Linked DNA regions of Streptosporangium sp. NBC_01755. The protein of the gene in region 2 interacts with the protein of the main gene of each other region in a pairwise test. Links are inferred from orthologs where the notes say so. Each region holds a gene or a part of one and is shown on either strand. Other genes may lie near its edges.

Evidence for each region. The genes of interacting proteins can lie anywhere in the genome.
Region 1: the proteins of leuS (region 2) and ligA interact in binary tests that used the Escherichia coli proteins (3 or more experiments, as listed by UniProt). The link is inferred for Streptosporangium sp. NBC_01755 from one-to-one orthologs.

Annotation. Positions count from the first base shown.
Region 1 is NZ_CP109131.1:2,033,095-2,037,237, forward strand. What follows is about bases 1,193-4,143. They hold ligA (NAD-dependent DNA ligase LigA), read right to left. Parts: upstream 3,783-4,143; coding sequence 1,602-3,782; downstream 1,193-1,601. Other genes in these bases: OG884_RS09230 (putative bifunctional diguanylate cyclase/phosphodiesterase), read right to left, coding at 1,193-1,474; OG884_RS09240 (methionine synthase), read right to left, coding at 3,884-4,143. Outside these bases: more of OG884_RS09230, read right to left, coding at 1-1,192. UniProt on the Escherichia coli protein: DNA ligase that catalyzes the formation of phosphodiester linkages between 5'-phosphoryl and 3'-hydroxyl groups in double-stranded DNA using NAD as a coenzyme and as the energy source for the reaction.
Region 2 is NZ_CP109131.1:1,187,069-1,192,501, forward strand. What follows is about bases 1,402-4,448. They hold leuS (leucine--tRNA ligase), read right to left. Parts: upstream 4,138-4,448; coding sequence 1,666-4,137; downstream 1,402-1,665. Other genes in these bases: lexA (transcriptional repressor LexA), read left to right, coding at 1,402-1,418. Also shown: OG884_RS05015 (LysM peptidoglycan-binding domain-containing protein), read right to left, coding at 1-10; more of lexA, read left to right, coding at 708-1,401; OG884_RS05030 (hypothetical protein), read left to right, coding at 4,694-5,433.

The sequences.
Region 1 (4,143 bases), 850 kb from region 2 along the record:
CGTCGATGACGTATCCGGTGAGGTGACGCATCAGATACGACTGCTCGGCCATCGGCACGAACTCCCCCGGGGAGATCATCCCTCGCTCCGGATGGCGCCATCGCAGCAGCGCCTCCACGCCCCGCACCTGCCCTCCCGACAGGTCGAGCTTGGGCTGGTAGTGCAGTCGCAGTTCGGAGCGGTCGATGGCCCTGCGCAGGTCACCGAGAAGGGTGAGCCGCTCGGGACTGTTGCGGTCCTTGTCGGCGGCGTAGATCTCGACCCCGGTCCTGCTCTCCTTCGCCAGGTACATCGCCACATCGGAGCGTTGCAGGAGCATCTCGAAGTCCGGCGCGTGGTCGGGGTAGAGGGCGATGCCGAACGAGGCGTCCAGGTCGAAGCTCATGCCCTCCAGCCGTACCGGCTCGGTGATCGCCACCCGCAGGCGCGCCGCCACCTCTCTGGCCGCCGCCGCGTCCCTGATCGAGGGCAGCAGGACGGCGAACTCGTCGCCGCCGAGCCGGGCCACCACGTCGCCGGGACGGACGCTGTGGGTGAGCCGGTGCGCGACCATCTGCAGGAGCCGGTCGCCGACCGGGTGCCCGAGGGTGTCGTTGATCTCCTTGAACCGGTCGAGGTCGAGCAGGAACAGGCCGACCCGCTCGCCCTCCCGCGCCTCGGCGAGCGCCTCCTCCGTGCTGAGCACGAGCATCTTGCGGTTGGGCAGCCCGGTCAGGCCGTCGTGCATCGCCTGGTGGTCGCGGCGGACCGACATGTTGGCCGTGAAGTAGACGGCCAACATGGGCGCCAGGAAGAGCGGCACCAGGGCCGGCGAGTGGTTCATCACCACCACGACGAGCGGGGCCAGGCCGAGCAGCCCGGCGTAGACGAGGCTCTGGTGGCCGATCGTGGTCCTGATCACCCTGTGGATCGACCTGCGCTCGTGCAGCGCCACCGCGCCGGAGACCAGCGTGGCCCGGACCACGAAGTAGGCCAGCCCGGCCAGCCCGATCGCCAGCAGGTCGGCGCCGTCGGGCACCCCGGCGCCCACCGTGACGGGCCGGTCGCCGAAAAGCCCGAGCACCACCCAGGCGGCGGTGCAGGCCAGCGTCACCTGGGCGATGTTGAACATGACCCGATGGCACGCCTTGCGGGTGACCGCCCCGTTGACGACCATGGCGACCGCCTGCAGCAGCACCGCGATCGGCAGGCCGTAGTGGAGCAGCGCGGCGAAGGTGAACATGGTCGACGGGTAGGTGCCGCCCACGGTCGACGACGACGACAGGACCACCGGCCGCAACTCGCCCAGCACGACAAGGACCGCGAACATCCAGAACAGCGGGCTGCGGGCGAGTTCCGTGACCTCGGTCATGTCCACACTCAGCTGGGGCACGACCAAGGCGATGAATCCGACCGCGATGACGGTGGCGAGATAGGCCCAGAGGGGCGACCCCGGACGCGGTCCGGTATCGCGAGTGTCGATTGGGTCGGCCATGAGTAACAAAACCCCCATTAGTTCACTATGGGAGAGTACGGCCTACGGGCCACTTCGCGAAACCGGTTGCGCACGGTCCGTCACTGAAAATTCACGTGTTCCGGCGCACGGCGGCGGGTCGGTCCCGTCACTCCTCGGGCCGCACCGTCACCTCCGCCGCCGCCTCGGGCCCCTCGGTCAGCAGGACCCGCAGACCGGCCTCGTCGAGGATCGGCACGCCGAGCTTCACCGCCTTGTCGAACTTGGAACCCGCGTTCTCCCCCACCACCACGAAGGAGGTCTTCTTCGACACCGACGCCGAGACCTTGCCACCCCGGCCGGCCAGGGCCTCACCGGCCTCGTCGCGGGTGAGATCGGCGAGCGTGCCGGTCACCACGAAGGTCAGCCCGGCCAGGGTCTGCGGGAGCTGCTCGGCCGGCGGGTCGTCGACCATCCGGACCCCCGCGTCCGCCCAGCGCTTGACGATCTCCCGGTGCCAGTCGACCTCGAACCAGTCGCGGATCGCCGCGGCCACGCGCGGGCCGACGCCCTCGACCGCGGCGAGCTCCTCCTGGGAGGCTTTCGCGATCGCGTGGATGGAACCGAACTCCGCGGCGATCGCCTGGGCCGTCGGGGGGCCGACATGCCGGATGGAGAGCGCGACGAGCACCCGCCAGACCGGCTGGCTCTTGGCCTTCTCCAGCTGCTCCAGCATCTTCTCGGCGTTCTTGCTCGGCTCGCCGCTCTGGTTGGCGAAGAAGGTGACGACCTTCTGCTCGCCGCTCTCCGGATCGGTCCTGGGCAGTCCGGTGTCGGGGTCGCGAACCACCGACCTGATCGGCAGCAGCTGCTCGATCGTCAGGTCGAACAGGTCGGCCTCGGTGCGGACCGGCGGCTCCTGCGGCGGCAGCGGCTGGGTCAGCGCGGTGGCCGCCACGTAGCCCAGCCCCTCGACGTCGAAGGCCCTGCGTCCGGCCGCGAAGAAGACGCGCTCGCGGAGCTGGGCGGGACACGCCCTGGTGTTGGGGCAGCGCAGGTCGGCGTCGCCCTCGTTCTCGTACGCCAGCTCGGTGTCGCACTCCGGGCAGCGCTCCGGCATCACGAACGCCCGCTCGGTGCCGTCGCGCAGGTCGGCGACCGGGCCGACGATCTCGGGGATGACGTCGCCCGCCTTGCGCAGCACCACGGTGTCGCCGATCAGCACGCCCTTGCGCGCGACCTCGGAGGCGTTGTGCAGCGTGGCCCGCTCGACGGTGGAGCCCGCCACCACGATCGGCTCCATGACCCCGTACGGCGTGACCCTGCCGGTGCGGCCCACCGCGACCTGGATGTCGAGGAGCCTGGTGTTGACCTCCTCGGGCGGATACTTGTAGGCGATCGCCCAGCGGGGGGCCCGGCTGGTGGAGCCCAGGTTGTGCTGGAGCTCGATGCGGTCGACCTTGACCACGACGCCGTCGATCTCGTAGGCGGGGTCGTGGCGGTGCTCGCTGTAGAAGTCGATGAAGGCGTTGATGCCTTCGAGGTCGTCGACGACCCGGTAGAGGTCGCTGACCGGCAGGCCGAACGCGCCGAGCCGTTCGTAGATCTCCGACTGGGTGCGGGGCGCGGCGGCCCCCTCCCACCTGCCGATCCCGTGGACGATCATGTGCAACGGCCGCTGCGCGGTGATGCGCGGGTCCTTCTGCCGCAGGGAGCCCGCCGCGGAGTTGCGCGGGTTGGCGAACGGCGCCTTGCCCGCCTCGACCAGCTGCTCGTTGAGCTTCCTGAACTCCTCGACCGGGATGTAGACCTCGCCCCTGACCTCCACCACATCGGGCACGTCGTCGCCGGTCAGGCGGTGCGGCACGTTGACGATCGTGCGGACGTTGGCCGTCACGTCGTCACCGACGCGGCCGTCGCCCCTGGTGGCCCCCCTGGTCAGGCGGCCCTTCTGGTAGACCAGTGCGATCGCCAGACCGTCGATCTTCAGCTCGCACAGGTAGGGCGCGGGGTCACGCTCGGCCAGCCGCTCGGCCCTCGCCCGCCAGGAGGCGAGGTCGTCGGCGTTGAAAGCGTTGTCGAGGCTCTCCATCCGCTGCAGGTGCCTGACGGGATTGAAATCGCTGGAGATCGGCGCGCCGATCTTCTGGGTGGGAGAGTCGGGCGTGCGAAGGGTCGGACTCTCCTCCTCCAGCTCGCGCAGCTCGCGCATCCACCCGTCGTACTGGGCGTCGCTCACGGTGGGCGAGTCGAGCACGTGGTAACGCCAGTTGGCCTCCTCGACCAGCTCGGTCAGCTCCGCGTGCCGCTCCAACGCCCGCACCGGCACGCCCTCGACCTCAGCGCCCATCGCCCGCTTCCCCCCTCGTCGTCGGCCAAGCCAAACGTATCTTCAAGCACCGACAATCTGCGTCCTTCCTTACCCCGAGTTGAAGCCCCCAGAGGCCGGGATCACTCGCCGGGGTCGTCCTGCAGCACCCGGGCGGCCTTACGGCAGGTGGCCAGGGCCGCCCTGGCGTAGGCGGGTGAGGCCCCGGCCAGGCCGCAGGCGGGGGTGAGCACCACCTGCGAGGCCAGGGTCGCGGCGGGGAAGCCGAGGCGGCGCCAGAGCTCGACGGCCGGTCCGGCGACCACTCCGACGTCGGGGAGCCTCGCGTCCACGCCCGGCACGACACCGAGGAAGAGAGCCGTCCCCGCCTCGACGGTCTCGC
Region 2 (5,433 bases):
CCACCGCCACGATCCTCCCACGCCGGGTGAGCCGGAGCGGCCGCCCGACGGTCCGGGAGCGGGTGACCCCCGGGCGGCGTACACCCCCCGCACGAGCCGCCCCCGATCCCGGCGCCCGCTTCGGCCCTGCCCCACGCCCGGCTCCCCGCTCTCGCCCGGCTCCCCGCTCTCGCCCGGGCCCACCTCTCGCTCCACGCCCGAGTCGCGGCCCCGCTTCGCACCCGGCCCCCGACCTCGCCTTCGGATCGCGCGGCCGCCCGACCGCCTGCTCCCGCCCGAGCCGCCCCGGCCCCCTTCCGCCTTCCGCGCCCCGCCCGCCCCCGGCCCCTCTGCCGGGATCCAGCGCAGGCTCCGGCGTGGGCTCCGGCTCCGGTCTCGGTGGCGGCACAAGGCGTAGGCGCGGTACTCCCGGTGCCCCCGGTGCCCCCGATGATCGCCGCGCCGTCCGGGGTCTCGGCACAGCCATGGATCGTGGTGTCGTCGCGGTCGGTTTCACGGTGGCCCCCATCCCCTCGACCTGGCCGAACACATGTCGAAGAAAGATCGGTGAATCGAACACGATGTCGATCGAACTCCCGTACGATGTTGTACACCACGGCGTGGCCGATATCGAGGACATTCGAACAATTGTTTGAGTATGATCTTCGGCCATTATATGGTCGCTGTGTGCGACACATCAGATACAGACCGGGAGGCGAGGAGTTCGTATGAGCCAGCACAACGAGAACGGTTCGGCCGCCAGCGACCTGGCGGTGCGAAGGCGTGACTCCCTTGGCCTCACCCCCAGGCAGCGGAAGATCCTTGAGGTGATCCGCGACTCCGTGCAGCAGCGCGGTTATCCGCCGTCCATGCGGGAGATCGGTGAGGCCGTTCAGCTCACCAGCACCTCCAGCGTGTCGCACCAGCTGACGGCGTTGCAGCGCAAGGGCTATCTGCGGCGTGACCCGCACCGCCCCCGTGCCCTGGAGGTGCGCCTTCCCGGCGAGCCCGTGCTGTGGGTGGATCCCGACTCCGGTGAGGACGAGACCCCGGTCAGCCGCCCGACCGCCGCCTACGTGCCACTCGTCGGCCGGATCGCCGCCGGCGGCCCGATCCTCGCCGAGGAGAGCATCGAGGATGTCTTCGCCCTGCCCAAGCAACTCGTCGGCGAGGGCACGCTCTTCCTCCTCCAGGTGACCGGAGACTCGATGATCGAGGCCGCCATCGCCAACGGCGACTGGGTGGTCGTACGCCAGCAGCCGGTGGCCGACAACGGTGACGTGGTCGCGGCGATGATCGACGGCGAGGCCACGGTCAAGACCTTCAAGCGCAGGGACGGCCACGTCTGGCTGGTCCCGCACAACTCCAACTACGACCCGATTCCGGGTGACGAGGCCACCGTGCTCGGCAAGGTCGTGGCGGTCCTCCGCAAGCTCTGAAGCACGCACCTTCGACCTGCACGTCAACACTCCAAGGGACGCGCGAAACGCCGGGCGACCGGCACCCCGATATCGGGGTGCCGGTCGCCCGGCGTGTTTTCGGGTGGCGGTGCGACGATTTTCGGGTGGCGGTGCGACGACCGGACGGCAGAGCCCGAGCCGGGCGGGCCAGAGGTCGGCCCGCCCATGAAAGCTCGGGGGGCGCACACCGGACGGGCGCCCCTCTCGAACGTCCCCTCTCGAACGTCTACGGGACGATGTTGACCAGCTTGGGCGCTCGGACGATGACCTTGCGCGGCGTGCCGCCGGGCAGGAAGGACCGGACCTTCTCCGATGCCAGCGCCAGCGCCTCCAGATCTCCCTCGGAGATCTCCGGAGAGACCTCCAGCCGGTCGCGCACCTTGCCCGCGACCTGAACGACGCAGGTGACGGAGTCCTGGACGAGCAGCGCCGGATCCGCCACCGGCCAGCCCGCGACCGCGACCGAGCCGCTGTGCCCCAGCCGCTCCCAGCCCTCCTCCGCCGCGTACGGCGCGACCAGGGAGAGCATGACCGCCAGCGTCTCGGCGGACTCCCTGACCGCGGGGTCGGCGGCGCCGGGCCCGGAGTCGATGGCCTTGCGGGTCGCGCTCGTCAGCTCCATCATCCGGGCCACCGCGACGTTGAAGCGGTGGGAGTCGACCAGCCTGGTGACCTCGTCGACCGTGCGGTGCACGACCTTGCGCAGATCCAGGTCTCCGCCTGCGAAGTCGACACCGGGGGCGGAGGCCGCACCCGCCTCGGCCATGACGCGGAACGCCCGGGCCAGGAACTTCTGGGACGCGGCCGGCGAGACGTCGGCCCAGTCGATGTCATCCTCGGGCGGGCCGGCGAAGACGACGGTCAGCCTGACCGCGTCGACCCCGTAGGCGTCGATCTGCTCGCCCAGGTCGACGCCGTTGCCCAGCGACTTGGACATCGCCTTGCCCTGGTTGATGACCTGCCCCTGGTTCAGCAGGCGGGTGAAGGGCTCGACGAAGTCGACCATGCCCATGTCGTACAGGACCTTGGTGAAGAACCTGGAGTACAGCAGGTGCAGCACGGCGTGCTCGACGCCCCCGACGTACTGGTCGATCGGGCCCCACCTGCGGACACCCTCGACGTCGAACGGGCCGTCCTCGTAGGAGGGATTGACGTAGCGCAGGAAGTACCACGAGGAGTCGACGAAGGTGTCCATCGTGTCGGTGTCGCGCCTGGCCGGGCCGCCGCACTTGGGGCAGGAGACGTTGACCCACTCTTCCGCCGAGGCCAGCGGGGAGACGCCCTTGGGCGCCAGGGCCTCGCCGCGCAGGTCGGGCAGGGTGACGGGCAGCTGCTCGTCGGGGACGGGGACCTCGCCGCAGTCGGCGCAGTGGATGATCGGGATCGGGCAACCCCAGAAGCGCTGGCGGGACAGCAGCCAGTCGCGCAGCCGGAAGTTGACGGTGAAGCGGCCGGTGCCCCGCTCGCTCAGCACCTCGATGATCTTCCGGATCGCGTCGGTCTTGGTCAGACCGTCCAGCGGGCCGGAGTTGACCATCGCACCGTTCCCGGCGGTGGCGATGCCGGTCTCACCGGGGTCGGCCAGGCCGGTGTGTACGACGACCCGTACCGGCAGGTCGAAGGCGCGGGCGAAGTCCAGGTCGCGCTGGTCGTGCGCGGGCACAGCCATGATCGCGCCATGACCGTAGTCGGACAGCACGTAGTCGGCCGCCCAGACCGGCATGCGCTCACCGTTGACCGGGTTGATCGCGTACCGGCCCAGGAAGACGCCGGTCTTCTCCTTCTCGGTGGACAGCCGGTCGATGTCGGACAGCTTCGACACCTCGGCCCGGTACGCCTCGAATGCCTCGCGCCGGTCCTCCGCGACGATCTCCTCGGCCAGCGGCGCGTCCGGGGCGACCACGAAGAAGGTCGCGCCGTACAGGGTGTCGGGGCGGGTGGTGTAAACGGTGACCGGCTCGTCACGGCCCTCGATGACGAAATTGACGTCGGCACCCTCGGAGCGGCCGATCCAGTTGCGCTGCATGGTCAGCACGCGCTCGGGCCAGCCCCCTTCCAACTGGGCCATGTCGTTCAGCAGCCGGTCCGCGTAGTCAGTGATCTTGAAGTACCACTGGGTCAGCTCGCGGCGGATGACCTCGGCACCGCAGCGCTCACACCTGCCGTCCTTGACCTGCTCGTTGGCCAGCACCGTCTGGTCGTTGGGGCACCAGTTGACCAGTCCGCCCTTGCGGTAGGCCAGGCCGCGCTCGAAGAAGCGGATGAACAGCCACTGAGTCCACTTGTAGTACTCGGCGTCGCTGGTGTGCAGGCGGCTGGACCAGTCGAAGGAGATCGCGTAGCGCTTGAAGGAGTTGGCCTGGGTCTCGATGTTGGCGTAGGTCCACTCGGCGGGGTGGGCGTCACGCTTGATCGCGGCGTTCTCCGCGGGCAGGCCGAAGGAGTCCCAGCCGATGGGGTGCAACACGTTGTAGCCGCGCTGCAGCCAATAGCGGGAGACGACGTCGCCGATGGCGAACACCTCTGCGTGTCCCATGTGCAGGTCACCCGAGGGGTAGGGGAACATGTCGAGCATGTAGCGCCGCTCACGCGGGTCGGCGGGGTCGTCACCGGCCCGGAAGGGGTCCAGTTCCTCCCACCGGCGCTGCCACTTGACCTGCAGGGCCTGCGGGTCATAGTGCTGCTCGTCGCTCTGCATGTCGGCTCGCTCGCTCACGTCGATTTTCCCTCGGGGTATGTCTGCGTGGATGGTCTGACCCGCCTGGCCCAATGCAAAAACCCCCCGCTCACGCGGAGGGCGGCCGCATCGGCAGGGCGCTCAGGGGCAGGGAGGCCGATGCGGCCCGATAAGCAGGGTCGCGGCACGCATAGACCAAGACTATCGCAGCCCGCAAGGCATATTCGTGGCCTGGGGAAACAGGCCCGATCACGGCAAACAGGAGACAGGCGTCCGAGCAGGTCGACAGAATGAGGATTTCCGTGCTCTCCGGAGCGAACGAGACCCGATGGCTATGCACCTGTTGTGACCTCGTACGTCCTTCGCGTTTACTCTTTTCACCGTGGCACATTCAGTAGAGCCGGGGCGGGGCCCGGATCCGTTGGAGGTCGGCCTGCCCATGCAGGACCCACCGACCGACCCAACCGGACTCCAGTTCAGAGGGGCGTTCTCCAGTTTCCCTGCGAGCCCCCCCGTCTCACGTGAGATCATGCCCAATACGCCCAATTCGGGCACCCGCGCGGGAGGTAAGGAAAGCATGGCCTCGGAGCAGTCCAGCCAGTCCCACCTGCCTCCGGCATGGCCGGAGGCTGCCGAACCGCCACCGCCGTGGACGAACGATCCCCTCGGCACCGGCCCCAGGCTCCCCCACCCACAGGAGGAGCCACAGGGCGGCAACGGCTCCTGGCAGACCTCGCCAGGCGTCGGGGGGCAGCGGGACTCCGACCCGCAGACCGGTTCTCCCGGCCAGACCTCCCCCGGCGGCAACGGCTGGGCACAGGCCTCCGATCCGCAGAACAGCGGCTGGGCACAGGCCTCGGCCTCCCAGAACGACGGCTGGGCACAGGCCACCGGCCCGCAGAACAGCGGCTGGGCACAAGCCTCGACTCCACAGAACGACACCTGGGCACAGGCCTCCAACCCACAGAACAGCGGCTGGGCACAGGCCGGCACACCCACGCACGACGGCTGGGCGCAAGCCTCCGATCCGCAGAACAGCGGCTGGGCACAGGCCTCGGCCTCCCAGAACGACGGCTGGGCACAGGCCACCGGCCCGCAGAACGACACCTGGGCACAGGCCGGCACACCCACGCACGACGGCTGGGCGCAAGCCTCCGATCCGCAGAACAACACCTGGGCACAGGCCGGCACACCCACGCACGACGGCTGGGCACAGGCCTCCAACCCACAGAACAACACCTGGGCACAGGCCGGCACACCCACGCACGACGGCTGGGCGCAAGCCTCCGATCCGCAGAACAACGGCTGGGCACAGGC